Regions from separate parts of the Cobetia sp. 1AS1 genome, predicted to be linked through region 2. Evidence: predicted binding sites of a transcription regulator. Region 2 holds the regulator's gene; the other holds the start of a gene.
What was found. Region 2 encodes PhoB, which activates phosphate uptake and scavenging genes when phosphate is short. Its sites were predicted from a motif close to TGTCATANNNNTGTCANA; they were not measured.

Region 1: a site for PhoB is predicted at 3,404-3,421, ahead of QD280_RS07095 (UTRA domain-containing protein). Genes of this name have one in related genera too.

Annotation. Positions count from the first base shown of each region.
Region 1 is NZ_JARWKU010000002.1:782,135-788,250, forward strand. Features, by position in the region: gene QD280_RS07075 (ABC transporter permease) at 1-126, opposite strand, end outside; gene QD280_RS07080 (ABC transporter permease subunit) at 110-958, opposite strand; gene QD280_RS07085 (alkaline phosphatase family protein) at 958-1,791, opposite strand; gene QD280_RS07090 (extracellular solute-binding protein) at 1,884-2,972, opposite strand; gene QD280_RS07095 (UTRA domain-containing protein) at 3,612-4,382, shown strand; gene QD280_RS07100 (MFS transporter) at 4,543-5,895, opposite strand.
Region 2 is NZ_JARWKU010000003.1:248,661-254,776, reverse strand. Features, by position in the region: gene QD280_RS08310 (chorismate lyase) at 89-667, shown strand; gene ubiA (4-hydroxybenzoate octaprenyltransferase) at 734-1,624, shown strand; gene phoB (phosphate regulon transcriptional regulator PhoB) at 1,848-2,537, shown strand; gene phoR (phosphate regulon sensor histidine kinase PhoR) at 2,545-3,867, shown strand; gene cysZ (sulfate transporter CysZ) at 4,150-4,878, opposite strand; gene phoU (phosphate signaling complex protein PhoU) at 5,075-5,800, opposite strand; gene pstB (phosphate ABC transporter ATP-binding protein PstB) at 6,020-6,116, opposite strand, start outside.

The DNA.
Region 1 (6,116 bases), on a different contig from region 2:
CAGTGCCAGCAGCGCGAAGACACTGGTGACGATGAAGGTGTAGACATTCAGGCGGCGCAGGCGCGCCATTAGGCTGGGCAGCAAGGGCTTGCCGTGGCGATAGGGCAGTTCAGCGGGAAGTGACATGGTAGCTCCTGCGCATGAGCCATTGCTGAATCAGCGTGACGATGACGAGGATGACGACCAGCACCAGGGCCAGTGCACTGGCCAGTTCCGGCTGCAGGAACAGGTCCCCGGAGACCAGATTGGCGATGCGGATGGTCATCAGGTTGTAGCTGGTGTTCACCAGCGCATAGACGGTGGCGTAGGCGCCCATGGCATTGGCGAAGAGTACGGTGAGCGTGCCTGCCAGGGACGGCCACAGCACCGGCAGGCCGATGTGCTGCCAGTAGGCGAGGCGGTTGGCGCCCAGCAGGCTGGCGGCTTCACGCCATTCCGTCTTCAGGGTGCTGAAGGCGGGATATAGCAACAGGATGCCCAGCGGAATCTGGAACCAGGTGTAGATGACGATCAGGCCGGTGCGCGAGTAGAGATTGAAGTTCTCGAGCAGACCGATGCGCTCCAGCATCAGGGTCAGCATGCCGTTGGCGCCCATCAGGATGATGAAGGCGAAGGCCAGCGGGACACCGGCGAAGTTGCTGGTCATGTTGGTGAAGGCAATCATCATGCGCGTCAGGCGCGGACCACAGCGGTGCATGCTGTGACAGGTCACGGCGGCGATCGCCAGTCCCAGCACGCTGGACATGAAGGAGATCTCGAGGCTGCGCCAGATGGCCTGTCGGAAGAAGGCCGATGAGGCGATCTCGTGAAAGTTGGCCAGCCCCCAGCCCGTGGGGGTCTTGAAGGCGCTGATCATCACCCACACCAGCGGCGCGATCTGGAAGGCGCCGAAGATCAGCGCAAACGGCAGCAGCCACATGACGGGGCTGGTCAGGCGACGCTTCAATGCGGCAGACATCACTTGAGGCCTCGCGTGGCAGCATGACTCGCCAGCAGCGACGGATTGCTCGCCTTGCTGTGCTCAAGCCCCAGCAGTGTGGCCAGGGTGCCGCAGAGCTCGCGTTGCTTGAGATCCGTCGCGACGCCATTGGCGAAGGCGGTGCCGAAGGTCCACAGCGGCACGCGACGCTCCTCTTCCAGCAGGCCGGAATGTGAGCGGTCGGCATTCATGCCGTGATCGGCGGTCACCATCACCTGATAGCCGGCTTCCAGCCATGCCGGCAGGTAGTTGGCCAGGGCGACGTCGGCATGCCGTGCGGCGTTGCGATACTGCGGCGTGTCGCCGCCATGACGATGGCCGGCATCGTCGATGTTCATGCTATGCACCAGCAGGAAATCCGGGTCGTGACGCAGGCGCAGCATTTCGGCGTCACTGAACAGATGGTCATCCGGATAATGATCCTGCCAGTAGAAGATGCCCGCCTGGATGGCGGATTCCGGGTTGTCGAGCCAGCGATGGCGGGCCGGCACGAAGGGGGCCGCGACATAGAGTTCGCTGACCCAATGATAGGCGGCGGCAGCCGTGCGCTTGCCTTGCTGGCTGGCAAGGTCGAACAGACTGATACCGCGTGAGCGGCGTACGATACCGTTGTTGACGATACCTGAATCGACAGGCAGCTCGCCGGTCAGCAGGCATTCATAGAGCGGGCGCGACATGGCCGGCAGCTCGCAGTCCAGTGATTGATACTGGCCACGGCCGGCCTCGACCAGGGCACTCAGATAGCCCATGGCATGATGACCCACGGCGTGGTTGAGGCCGTCGAGCACGACAAGAATGACACGCTGAGACATGGTGACTCCGTGAAGCTCAAGACGGCACCGCAAAGGCGATGCCGTCTGTCAGGATGGTGCGCGCTCTGCTCGCGTGAAGCAGAGGCCGGGGATCACTGCTGGTGGATCAGTACCTGGGACTGCCACTGACGCGGCAGCTGCTTGGCACTGGCTTCCCAGCCCGCGAAGTCCTGGACCGGACGAGCATTGGCATACTGCTCGTTGGGCAGCAGCTTGGCGGCGATATCCTCGGGCAGGGTGAGGTGCTCGGCGCGGATCGGACGGGCATAGCCCTTGGCCAGATTCAACTGACCGGCGTCGGAGAGGATGTACTCACGGGCTAGCTTGGCGGCATTCGGGTGCGCGGCATGCTTGTTGATGATCGTGGCGTAGCCGGAGGTGACGGAGGCATCAGACGGGATGACGACCTCGAAGGTGTCGCGGTTGATCTGATCGCGATAGTTCAGGGCATTGAAGTCCCACAGCAGGGCGACTTCGACTTCGCCTTTCTCCAGGTTGGCGATGCTCGGCTCTGCCAGTGACAGACGGCCCTGGCGCGCCAGTTCCGCGAAGACTTCCAGGCCCGGTGTCAGGTCGGATTCCTTGCCGCCATTGGCGAAGGCAGCGGCCAGAATGGCGTTGTTGGCCTGGGAGGCCTTGCCCACGGCGCCGACGGACACCTTGTAGTCACCCTCGGCGAGATCGGCGAAGGAGGTCGGGCGCTCATCTTCACTGACCAGCGTCTTGTTGATCATGAAGGAAATGGTGCCGGTGTAGCCCAGTACCCAATGGCCATCCTTGTCTTTGGCCCACTCCGGGATCTGCTCCCAGGTCGTGGTCTTGTAGGCCTGGGTCACGCCTTGCTGCACCGCGATCGGGCCGAAGGCGAAGCCCACGTCACCGATATCGGCGGTGGCGTTCTCACCCTCGGCCTTGAACTTGGCGACTTCCTCGGCGGAGCTCATGTCGGTATCGCTATGCGCGATGGAATACTTCGACTCGAGGTCTGCCCAGGTGTCCTTCCAGTTGGCCCAGCTGTCCGGCATGCCGACGCTATCGACACGGCCTTCGGACTGAGCGGCCTCGAGAAGGTCAGCCGGCATGTCGGTGGCACTGACGGAGGCACTGCCCAACAGGGCGGCCATGCAGGTGGAAACCAGCAGGCCGGTGGAGCGGGATGAGGTAGTGGCAATCGACTTCAAGGAGATTTCCCCAGTAGGTGATGAACAATCGCTGCGCTGAAGGTAAGGCGTGACGGGCATCAGGTACCCTGTCGACACGCTGAGAGCACATCCGGGTGCTCAGGTCATTGCTCAGGCCAGTTCTCGGATCATTGATCAGACCAGTGCTCTGCCAAGTGCTCAGGCAAGTGCTGAGACAGCCGAGACTGTGTGGTCTAGTTCAGTTCGAAAGTCACGATCGACTCTAGCGCTTGCCTGTGACAGTTGCGTGTCGTCAACATGTCGTTGTCATGGCATGGGGTGGCGACTCTGCCTCTGCCTCCTTCATACCTCTCCGTGCCTTCTTCATGCCTTGCCGCGGGCCCCGGTCCTCGCTATCTTCCACAGCCATAAGCGTTCAAGGCAGGAGTTAGCACGTGATGGCTGGCCTGTCGTGGCAGCCAGTCCTGCGCTGTCACCGAGTTGTCACGCCAATGCCACTATTCTCCTCATGCGTGTCTCGACAAGCGTGTCCTGAAAAGTCGCACTGAGCTTTGCGGGTGCTCTGAACTAGACCACATAAATCGCTTCGCTCTGACCCTTTCCATCCTGGACGCCCTGGATGTCATGCAAGTGACTCGCCAGAAATTGCTGTCTTTCGTTATCTTTCAGGAACTTCGCATGCCTTCATCTTCGCTTGAGCCCCAGAGTGACGCCGCTTCATCGGCAACTCCTGATGCGGATGTCCCCGTGGCAGGGCTCAAGGGCAGGCTGCTGAACCATCTTGAGGCAGCGCCGCTACGCGCTTCACAGCGCCTGCCCTCCGAGCGCGAGATGATCGAACGCTTTGCCACGACGCGGGTCACGCTGCGCGACACCCTGCTGCAGCTGGAGGCGGAGGGGCGTATCTATCGCGAGAATCGGCGTGGCTGGTTCGTCTCGCCGCCACGACTGCGCTATGACTTGCTGGCGTGCCTGCCATTTCGCGACATGGTCGAGTCACAGCAGCGGGTGGCCAGCACCGAGGTACTGGCGGCAGGAGAAGTCGCTGCCAACGCGGTGATCGCGCGGCGGCTGGGGATTGCGGAGGGCTCAGTGGTCTATCGCATCACTCGCGTGCGGCGTATCGATGGGCGGCGCGTGCTGCATGTCTGCCATCACCTGCGACGTGACTGCTTCCCGGGCATCCTCGATTTCGACCTCGCGGCCCACTCCCTGACCGACCTCTACCGGCACGAATACGCCATTCGTGTCAGCCGCGTCAGCTTCGAGCTGGCCTCCACGGTGTTTGACGCTGAGGCCGCCGCCGCGCTGAACGCCGCGCAGGGCAGCCCCGCGCAGCGCATCACCCGCATCAACTTCGATCAGAATGGCCGCGCGGTGGACTGTGATGATGAACATTGGCGCCACGATGCCATCGAATTGACGTTGAGTGCCGCACCACAGGGCTAGCCGTCAAGTTCGCGGTAAAGCCTGAATGTCTGGCAGGCCGCTGGTGGCCCAGACAAAAACACCCGCCATGGCGAGAATCAGTCGCTGTGGCGGGTGTTTTGTCATCGCTGAGGGGGTATGTCTGTCAGGCCGATTTCATCAATGGTCACGAGATCTCAGTTCATGCGGCCGGTATGACGCTCGACGCTCTCTTGCGGGGAGTCTCCGGGATGTCGGTGAGCGAGATGCCACGGGTTTCCGGCAGTCGCAGGCCACCGAGCAGGGCCACGGCGGCGATCGCGATCAGGTACCAGGCCGGTGCCAGGTTGTTGCCGCTCAGGTCGATCAACCAGGTGGCGACCAGCGGGGCGGTGCCGCCGAAGATGGTGTAGGCGACATTGTAGCTGAGTGCCGAGGCGGTATAGCGCACGCGGGTCGGGAACTGCTCCGAGAGTAGTGCGGCCGTGACGACACCGCAGAGCACGGCACCGACTGCCATCAATGAAGCGCCCAGCATGGACGCCCACAAGGTGCCACTGGCGGCGAGCGAATAGGCGGGAAATACCGCGACGGCCAGACTGCCACACGCCGTAATGATGGTATTGCGTCGCCCGACAAGGTCCGAATACCGCCCGGCCAATGGGCACAGCAATGCGGCGACGATGAGGCCGCCCAGGCTTGCCAGCAATGCCGTCTGGCGCGTGGCGCCACCCGCCACCTGCATATAGGTCGCGAAATAGGTGCTGAACATGTAGAACGACAGCGCCGTGGCAGAGATGAAGGCCATCAGGCTTACGATGGTGCTGCCGTGGGTGGTCAGTGTTTCCTTGAGCGGGGCGCTGGTGGCATTGTGTTCCTGCTGAATCAGGCGGAACGCCGGTGAGTCATCCAGCTTGAGGCGCATGTACAGCCCGATCAGCCCCAAGGGGGCGGCGATCAGAAAGGGGACACGCCAGCCCCATGCCTGCATGGTGGCTTCCGATACCAGGCTGTTGAGGCCCAGACCGAGTGCTGCCGCTGTGGCGAAGGCGCTGAAGGTCGAGACGGGAATGAAGCTTCCGTACCAGCCACGCTTGTCGTCAGGGGCGTGCTCCATCACGAAGGCGCAGGCACCGGCGTATTCGCCGCCTGCCGAGAAGCCCTGAGCGCAGCGAGCCAGCGTCAACAGCAGCGGAGCCAGCATGCCGATGCTCTGATAGGTCGGCAACAGACCGATCAAGGCGGTGGCGCTGGCCATCATGATGATGGTGATGGCCAGGACATTCTTGCGCCCGATGCGGTCCCCCAGGGTGCCGAAGAAGATGCCGCCGAGGGGACGCAAGGCAAAGGATACCGCAAAGACGGCAAAGGTCTGGATCAGTGCCAGAGTCGGATCGCCCTGCGGGAAGAAGTGCTGCGAGATGATCACGGCCATGAAGCCGTAGATGGCGAAGTCGAACCATTCAATGAAATTGCCGATGGCAGAGGCTGCCAGCACGCGTCTCAGCGTGGCTGGCGAGATGCTGTCGGTCCCGCCTATCTTGTTGTTGTTCATGTCTTGCTCCGCATGAGAGGAATCGGGAAGAGGTGTGGCTTGAACAGCGCACAGCTCCCTGCCTCATCCTGCGGCACGCGGTATAGGGCGATCACACTCAATACGACATCAGTAATGTCCGATGCGACATGACCGACGCCGTCAATATGCTGTGGCGCCTTGGCATTCAGCATGTCTGGTGCAGGAATCCCGCCTCAGGCTGTTGCTGACATGACAGAAAA
Region 2 (6,116 bases):
GCCACAGACCTCCACCTGTGAGGCGCCTCATTCGTCAGCCGAACCCCTGTGCCAGCCTGCGCCTCGCTGGCCTTCACCCACGCGCGTCATGCCCGCTGCTTCGGCGACGGTGCGCCGTCATTGGCAGCCGGCTGCCGCGCTGCAAGGTGTCATGCCGGCCGGCTGGTGGGCGTGGCTCTCCTCGACGGACTCGCTGACCCAGCGTCTTGCCAGCGCCATGCAGCAGCAGGATGAACGCGATGGCCAGCCCATCCAGGGCCTGCGCGTGCGCCTGCTGCTGCAGGACACCGGCCCCGCGCGGCTGGACGAGGCACGCCTGCTGGGCATCGGCCCACGCCGGCATGTCTGGCGACGCGAAGTGGCACTCTGTCATGGCGATACGCCATGGGTGATCGCACGCTCGCTGGCGGCGCTGGACCTGGCCCACGGCCATCGCCTCTCGACGCTGGGCGAGCGCTCGCTGGGCCATTGGCTGTTTCGCCAGCCCGACCTGACCCGCAGCGCCATCGATGTCAGCCGCGCCCCGCTGGTGCTTTCGAGCCCCAGGCCGCTGGCCCGCACCACCAGCCTGTGGATGCGCCGCTCGATGTTCTCGCATGGCCGCTTCAAGGTGCTGGTGCAGGAGGGCTTCACACCGGCCTTCCAGCACGCGCTGCAGCTGGCCTGAGCCTTGCTGGCCGACTGGCCTCGTTTCTCTCTTCCCTTGCCCACTACCACCCGCCCAGGAGCCATGATGACCGCGTCATCCACTTCCGCCGCTTCGCGTCCTTCCAGACTGGCCGACTACCTCGCCCTGACACGGCTGGACCGCCCCATCGGCACCTGGCTGCTGATGTGGCCGACCCTATGGGCACTGTGGCTGGCGGCAGATGGCATTCCCGAGCGCACGACCCTGCTGATCTTCATCGCCGGGGTCTATCTTATGCGCGCCGCCGGCTGCGTCATCAACGACTACGCCGACCGCCATTGGGACAAGCATGTCGAGCGCACGCGTGATCGGCCGCTGACCTCGGGTCGCATTTCGGAACGCGAGGCGCTGACGCTGTTCGGGGGGCTGGTCGCGGCCGCCTTCGTGCTGGTGTGCTTCACCAACCTGACCACGGTGCTGCTGTCGATCGTCGCCGTGCTGCTGGCGGCCAGCTATCCGTTCATGAAGCGCTTCCATCATCTGCCTCAGGTAGTGCTGGGCGCCGCCTTCGGCTGGGCGATTCCAATGGCCTTCGCCGCGACGCTGGAGGAGGTACCGACCTACGGCTGGTGGCTGTTCGCGGCCAACCTGATGTGGACGGTGGCCTACGACACCGCCTACGCGATGGTCGATCGCAACGACGACCTCAAGGTGGGCATCAAGTCCACCGCCGTGCTGTTCGGGCGTGCCGACAAGCTGATGATCGGCCTGTTGCAGCTGGGCATGCTGGCGGTGTTGATCGGCATCGGCCTGCAGCTGGCGCTGGGCATCTTCTACTGGCTGGGGCTGGCTGCCGCCGCCGTCACCTTCGTCTGGCAGCAACGTCTGATCCGGGAGCGTGAGCGTGCGCCCTGCTTCCAGGCCTTCCTCAACAATCATTGGACGGGTCTGCTGATCTTCGCCGGTATCGCCCTGGCGACCTGGCCGATGAGCTGACTCCTGCATAAACATTAGTATTATTTAATTTAAAGCAACCCCTGCCCTCTATTGCTCCCCAGCCCACGGTTCATGCCTGCCTGCCGCGCCTCCAAGGCGGCTGGCAGGCTTGCGTGCAAGCTGCCATGCTGGCAGTTGTCATCTCGTTGTCATATAAGCGGGTTGTAATCGTCATCGACTTGTCATTCTGGCGCGTGCGCCGACTGCTGCATGGGATCTAGCGATGAGCTCCAAGACCGTACTGATTGTCGACGATGAATCCTCGATTCGCGAGATGATCGCCGTTGCCCTCGAAATGGCGGATTACCGCGTGCTGGAGGCAGACAATGCCCAGGACGCCCACGCCATCGTCGTCGATGAAAAGCCCGATCTGCTGTTGCTGGACTGGATGATGCCGGGCACCAGTGGCCTGGAGCTCGCGCGGCGTCTCAAGCGTGACGAGACCACCTCGGAGCTGCCGATCATCCTGTTGACCGCCAAGGGCGAGGAAGACAACAAGATTCAAGGCCTGGAAGCCGGTGCCGACGACTACATCACCAAGCCCTTCTCGCCGCGCGAGCTGGTCGCCCGTCTCAAGGCCGTGCTGCGTCGCACCACTCCCAAGGGGGTCGAGGAGGCGGTGGAAGTCGAAGGCCTGATGCTCGACCCGGCCAGCCACCGCGTCACCGCCCACGGCAACTCGCTGGATGTCGGCCCGACCGAATATCGCCTGCTGCAGTTCTTCATGACGCATCAGGAGCGTGCCTACACGCGCAGCCAGCTGCTCGACCAGGTATGGGGCGGCAACGTCTATGTCGAGGAGCGCACCGTGGACGTGCACATCCGTCGCCTGCGCAAGGCGCTGGGCACAGGCCATCAGCATCTGATCCAGACCGTCCGCGGCACCGGTTACCGCTTCAGCGCTCAGGCCTGAGGGATTCATGCGCTATTGGACCAACGAGCTATGGCGCCTCGGCTACCTTGCCGGTGGCTTCGGCCTGATCGGTGGCCTGCTGGGCCATCTGGGCTGGGGCCTGGCGCTGGGTCTTTCGCTGTATCTGTTCGTCCATCTCAAGCACTTGAAGAGCCTCTACACCTGGCTGATCACCAATCCCCATGAAGAGCCGCCGCCCGGCGATGGCGTCTGGGGAGACCTGCTCGATCGTCTCTACCGCTACCAGAAGGGCCAGCGTCAGGCTCAGGAGCGACTGCGCAGCATCCTCAACCGTATCCAGGAATCCTCCGAGGCCATGCGCGACGGCCTGGTGATGCTGGACAACCACGGTGACATGGAATGGTGGAACAGCGCTGCCGAGCAGCTGGTCGGTCTCAAGGCCAGCCACGACCGCGGCCAGCACATCACCAACTATCTGCGTGACCCCGTCTTCATCGACTACTTCAATCGGCTGGCCTACCGCGAGCCGCTGACACTCCAGTCGCCGCTGTCTGACAACCTGACGCTGCAGATCTCCATCACCCTGTTCGGTGACAACGAGCGTCTGGTCATGCTGCGTGACGTCACCCGCCTCTATCGCCTGGAAGAGATGCGCCGCGACTTCGTGGCCAATGTCTCCCATGAGCTGCGCACGCCGCTGACGGTACTGGCCGGCTATCTCGAGACCTACTCCGATTACGCCGATGACCTGCCACCGCGCTGGCAGCGTGGACTGGGCCAGATGCAGAGCCAGACCGACCGCATGCAGCACCTGGTCGAAGACCTGCTGACCCTGTCACGCCTGGAAACCGACGAACTGTCCGACAACGGTCGCTGCATCGACATGAGTGCCCTGCTCGGCCATATCCGCGATGACGCCGAAGGCCTGTCCCAGGGGCGCCACACCTTCTCCATCGAGGCCGATGCCAGCCTGTCACTGCGCGGTGAGGAGCAGGAACTGCGCAGCGCGATCTCGAATCTGGTCTTCAATGCGGTGCGCTACACCCCCGAAGACTGCCATATCACCCTGCGCTGGAAGGCGGATGACCAGGGCCTGCTGGTCGAGGTGGAAGATGATGGGGATGGCATCGACCCGGTGCACCTGCCGCGCCTGACCGAGCGCTTCTACCGCATCGACAAGGGCCGCAGCACCGCCACGGGAGGCACCGGCCTCGGGCTTGCCATCGTCAAGCATGTGCTGATTCGCCATCAGGGCCATCTGGAGATCGACAGCCACCCCGGCGAGGGTGCGCGCTTCCGCTGTCACTTCCCCGACGAGCGCGCCTGTCAGGCGAGCGCTCCCCAGGCCAGCAGTGCGCTAGCCCAGTGATGGGCTGAATCAGTGATGATCTGACCCGGACGCCAGCCCAACGCAGAACGCCCCGCAGCCACCTCGACAGGAGGCGACTGCGGGGCGTTTCGTTTGGTCAATCAGACGACGCTGCGGCTATTTCAGCGACGTGCCAACCTAGCGACGAGTCAGCTCAGCGACAAGCCAACCTAGCGACGAGTCAGCTCAGCGACAAGCCAGCTCAGCGACAAGCCAGCTCAGCGACAAGCCAGCTCAGCGACAAGCCAGCTCAGCGACAAGCCAGCTCTGCGACAGGCTGTCTCAACGACGCGGTGCCGGCAACTGACGGTAGTGGCTTTGCCACATCAGTACCGCCCCGGCGACGGCGCCCGGGATGAACAGCAGATTGGCCAGCGGCACCAGCGTCATGACGAACACCGCGGCGCCGAAGGTCAGTGAGGGCCACCAGCGCGCCTTGAGGCGCTGCTTCATGTCACCGAAGCTGACCTGATGGTTGTCCATCGGGTAGTCGAGATACTGGATCGACATGCTCCAGGCCGAGAACAGTCCCCACAACAGCGGCGAGAGCAGGTTCAGGCCCGGGATGAAGCCGATGATGAACAGCGCGATCATGCGCGGGATGAAGTAGCCCAGCTTGGCCATTTCACGCCCCAGCGAGTCGACGCCGATCTTCATCAGGCCACGGTCATCGTCGATCAGGGTGCCATCCAGACGATGCTCGACCTTCTCGGCCAGAATGCCGTAGAAGGGCGCGGCGATCAGATTGGTCACCAGGCTGAAGGTGAAGAACACCACCAGCAACAGACTCACCACCAGCACCGGCCAGATCAACCAGCTGAGCCAGTCCAGCCACGCCGGTACCTTGAGCATCCAGTAATCGATCCAGCCACCGAACTGGTTGAACAATACCCACAGCGTGATGCTGTAGAGCACCAGGTTGATCGCCAGCGGTACGAATACGAAGCGGCGCAGCCCGGGGGTATAGACCATGCGGGTCCCGCGGACCAGCGCCGATACGGCATCAATCATGCGACGTCCTCGTCATCTCAAAAGAACCGGCCAGCCAGCGGGCTGACCGGAGCCACACCCTAGCACTCCCGCCTGCGCGGCGCAGCTGTCGGCCGCCTGACACCGCTCGCGCTCCCACGACGCAATCGCCCCGCGGCCTGCCGGTGGGCAGGTGCGGGGCGAAAGAGGCGACACAGGGGCAGGGAAGCGCGTCAGCTCACTTCTTGTCCAGGTCCTGCGGCTTCAGGTCATGGGTATCGGTGTGACGCACGTCCACGCCCTTGACCAGGAAGATGACGTACTCGGCCAGGTTGTCGGCGTGGTCACCGATGCGCTCCAGCGCACGCAGAATCCACATCACGTTGAGCACCGGCGTAATCTGGCGCGCGTCTTCCATCATGAAGGTCATCAGCGAGCGCATCGCGCTCTGATATTCCAGATCCACCGAGGCATCTTCACGCAGCACCTTGAGGGCAAGGTCGGTATCGAAGCGCGCGAAAGCCGTCAGGGAGTCACGCACCATGCTGCGCACGTGCTGGCTGAGGTGACGCACCTCGACCATGCCGCGCGGGCTCTGGCCGTTCTCGACCAGCGAGATGGCGTTGCGTGCGATCTTGCTCGATTCATCACCGATACGCTCGAGATCGGAGGTGGCGCGGATGACGGCCAGCACCAGGCGCAGGTCAGAGGCCGCCGGCTGACGGCGGGCCAGCACCCGGGTGCACTCGTCATCGATCTTGAGCTGCATGTCGTTGACAGCCTTGTCGTTGTCGCGCACCCGCGTGGCGGTTTCACTGTCGCCTTCCAGCAATGCCGTGACGGCATCCTGCAGCTGCTTCTCTACCAGTCCGCCCATGGCCAGCAGGTGTGTCTTCAGTGCATCCAGCTCGTGATTGAACTGCTCTGAGATATGCTTGCCGTGCGAATCGCTGGTGATATCCATTTCCCTCTCCCGGAAAGTCGCCCACCGAGTCAGGGGGCGTGACATGAATGACGTGACAAGTATGGCCCACTACTGACTGACACAGCGGGCTCCCCCTCAGCATGCCGACACTTGATTGCAGTTATGTTTCACCCATGGCGCAAAGGCGCTATCTGGCCGCCATCGTCAGCAATATCAGGGCGAAAAGGCTACCTGACTGCACGTTCGCGCCTGAGCGCGCTAACCGAAACGCCCCGTGATGTAGTCTTCCGTCTGGCGGCGCCGCGGGTTGGTGAACAGCTGATCCGTCGGGGCGAATTCCACCAGGCGGCCCTCA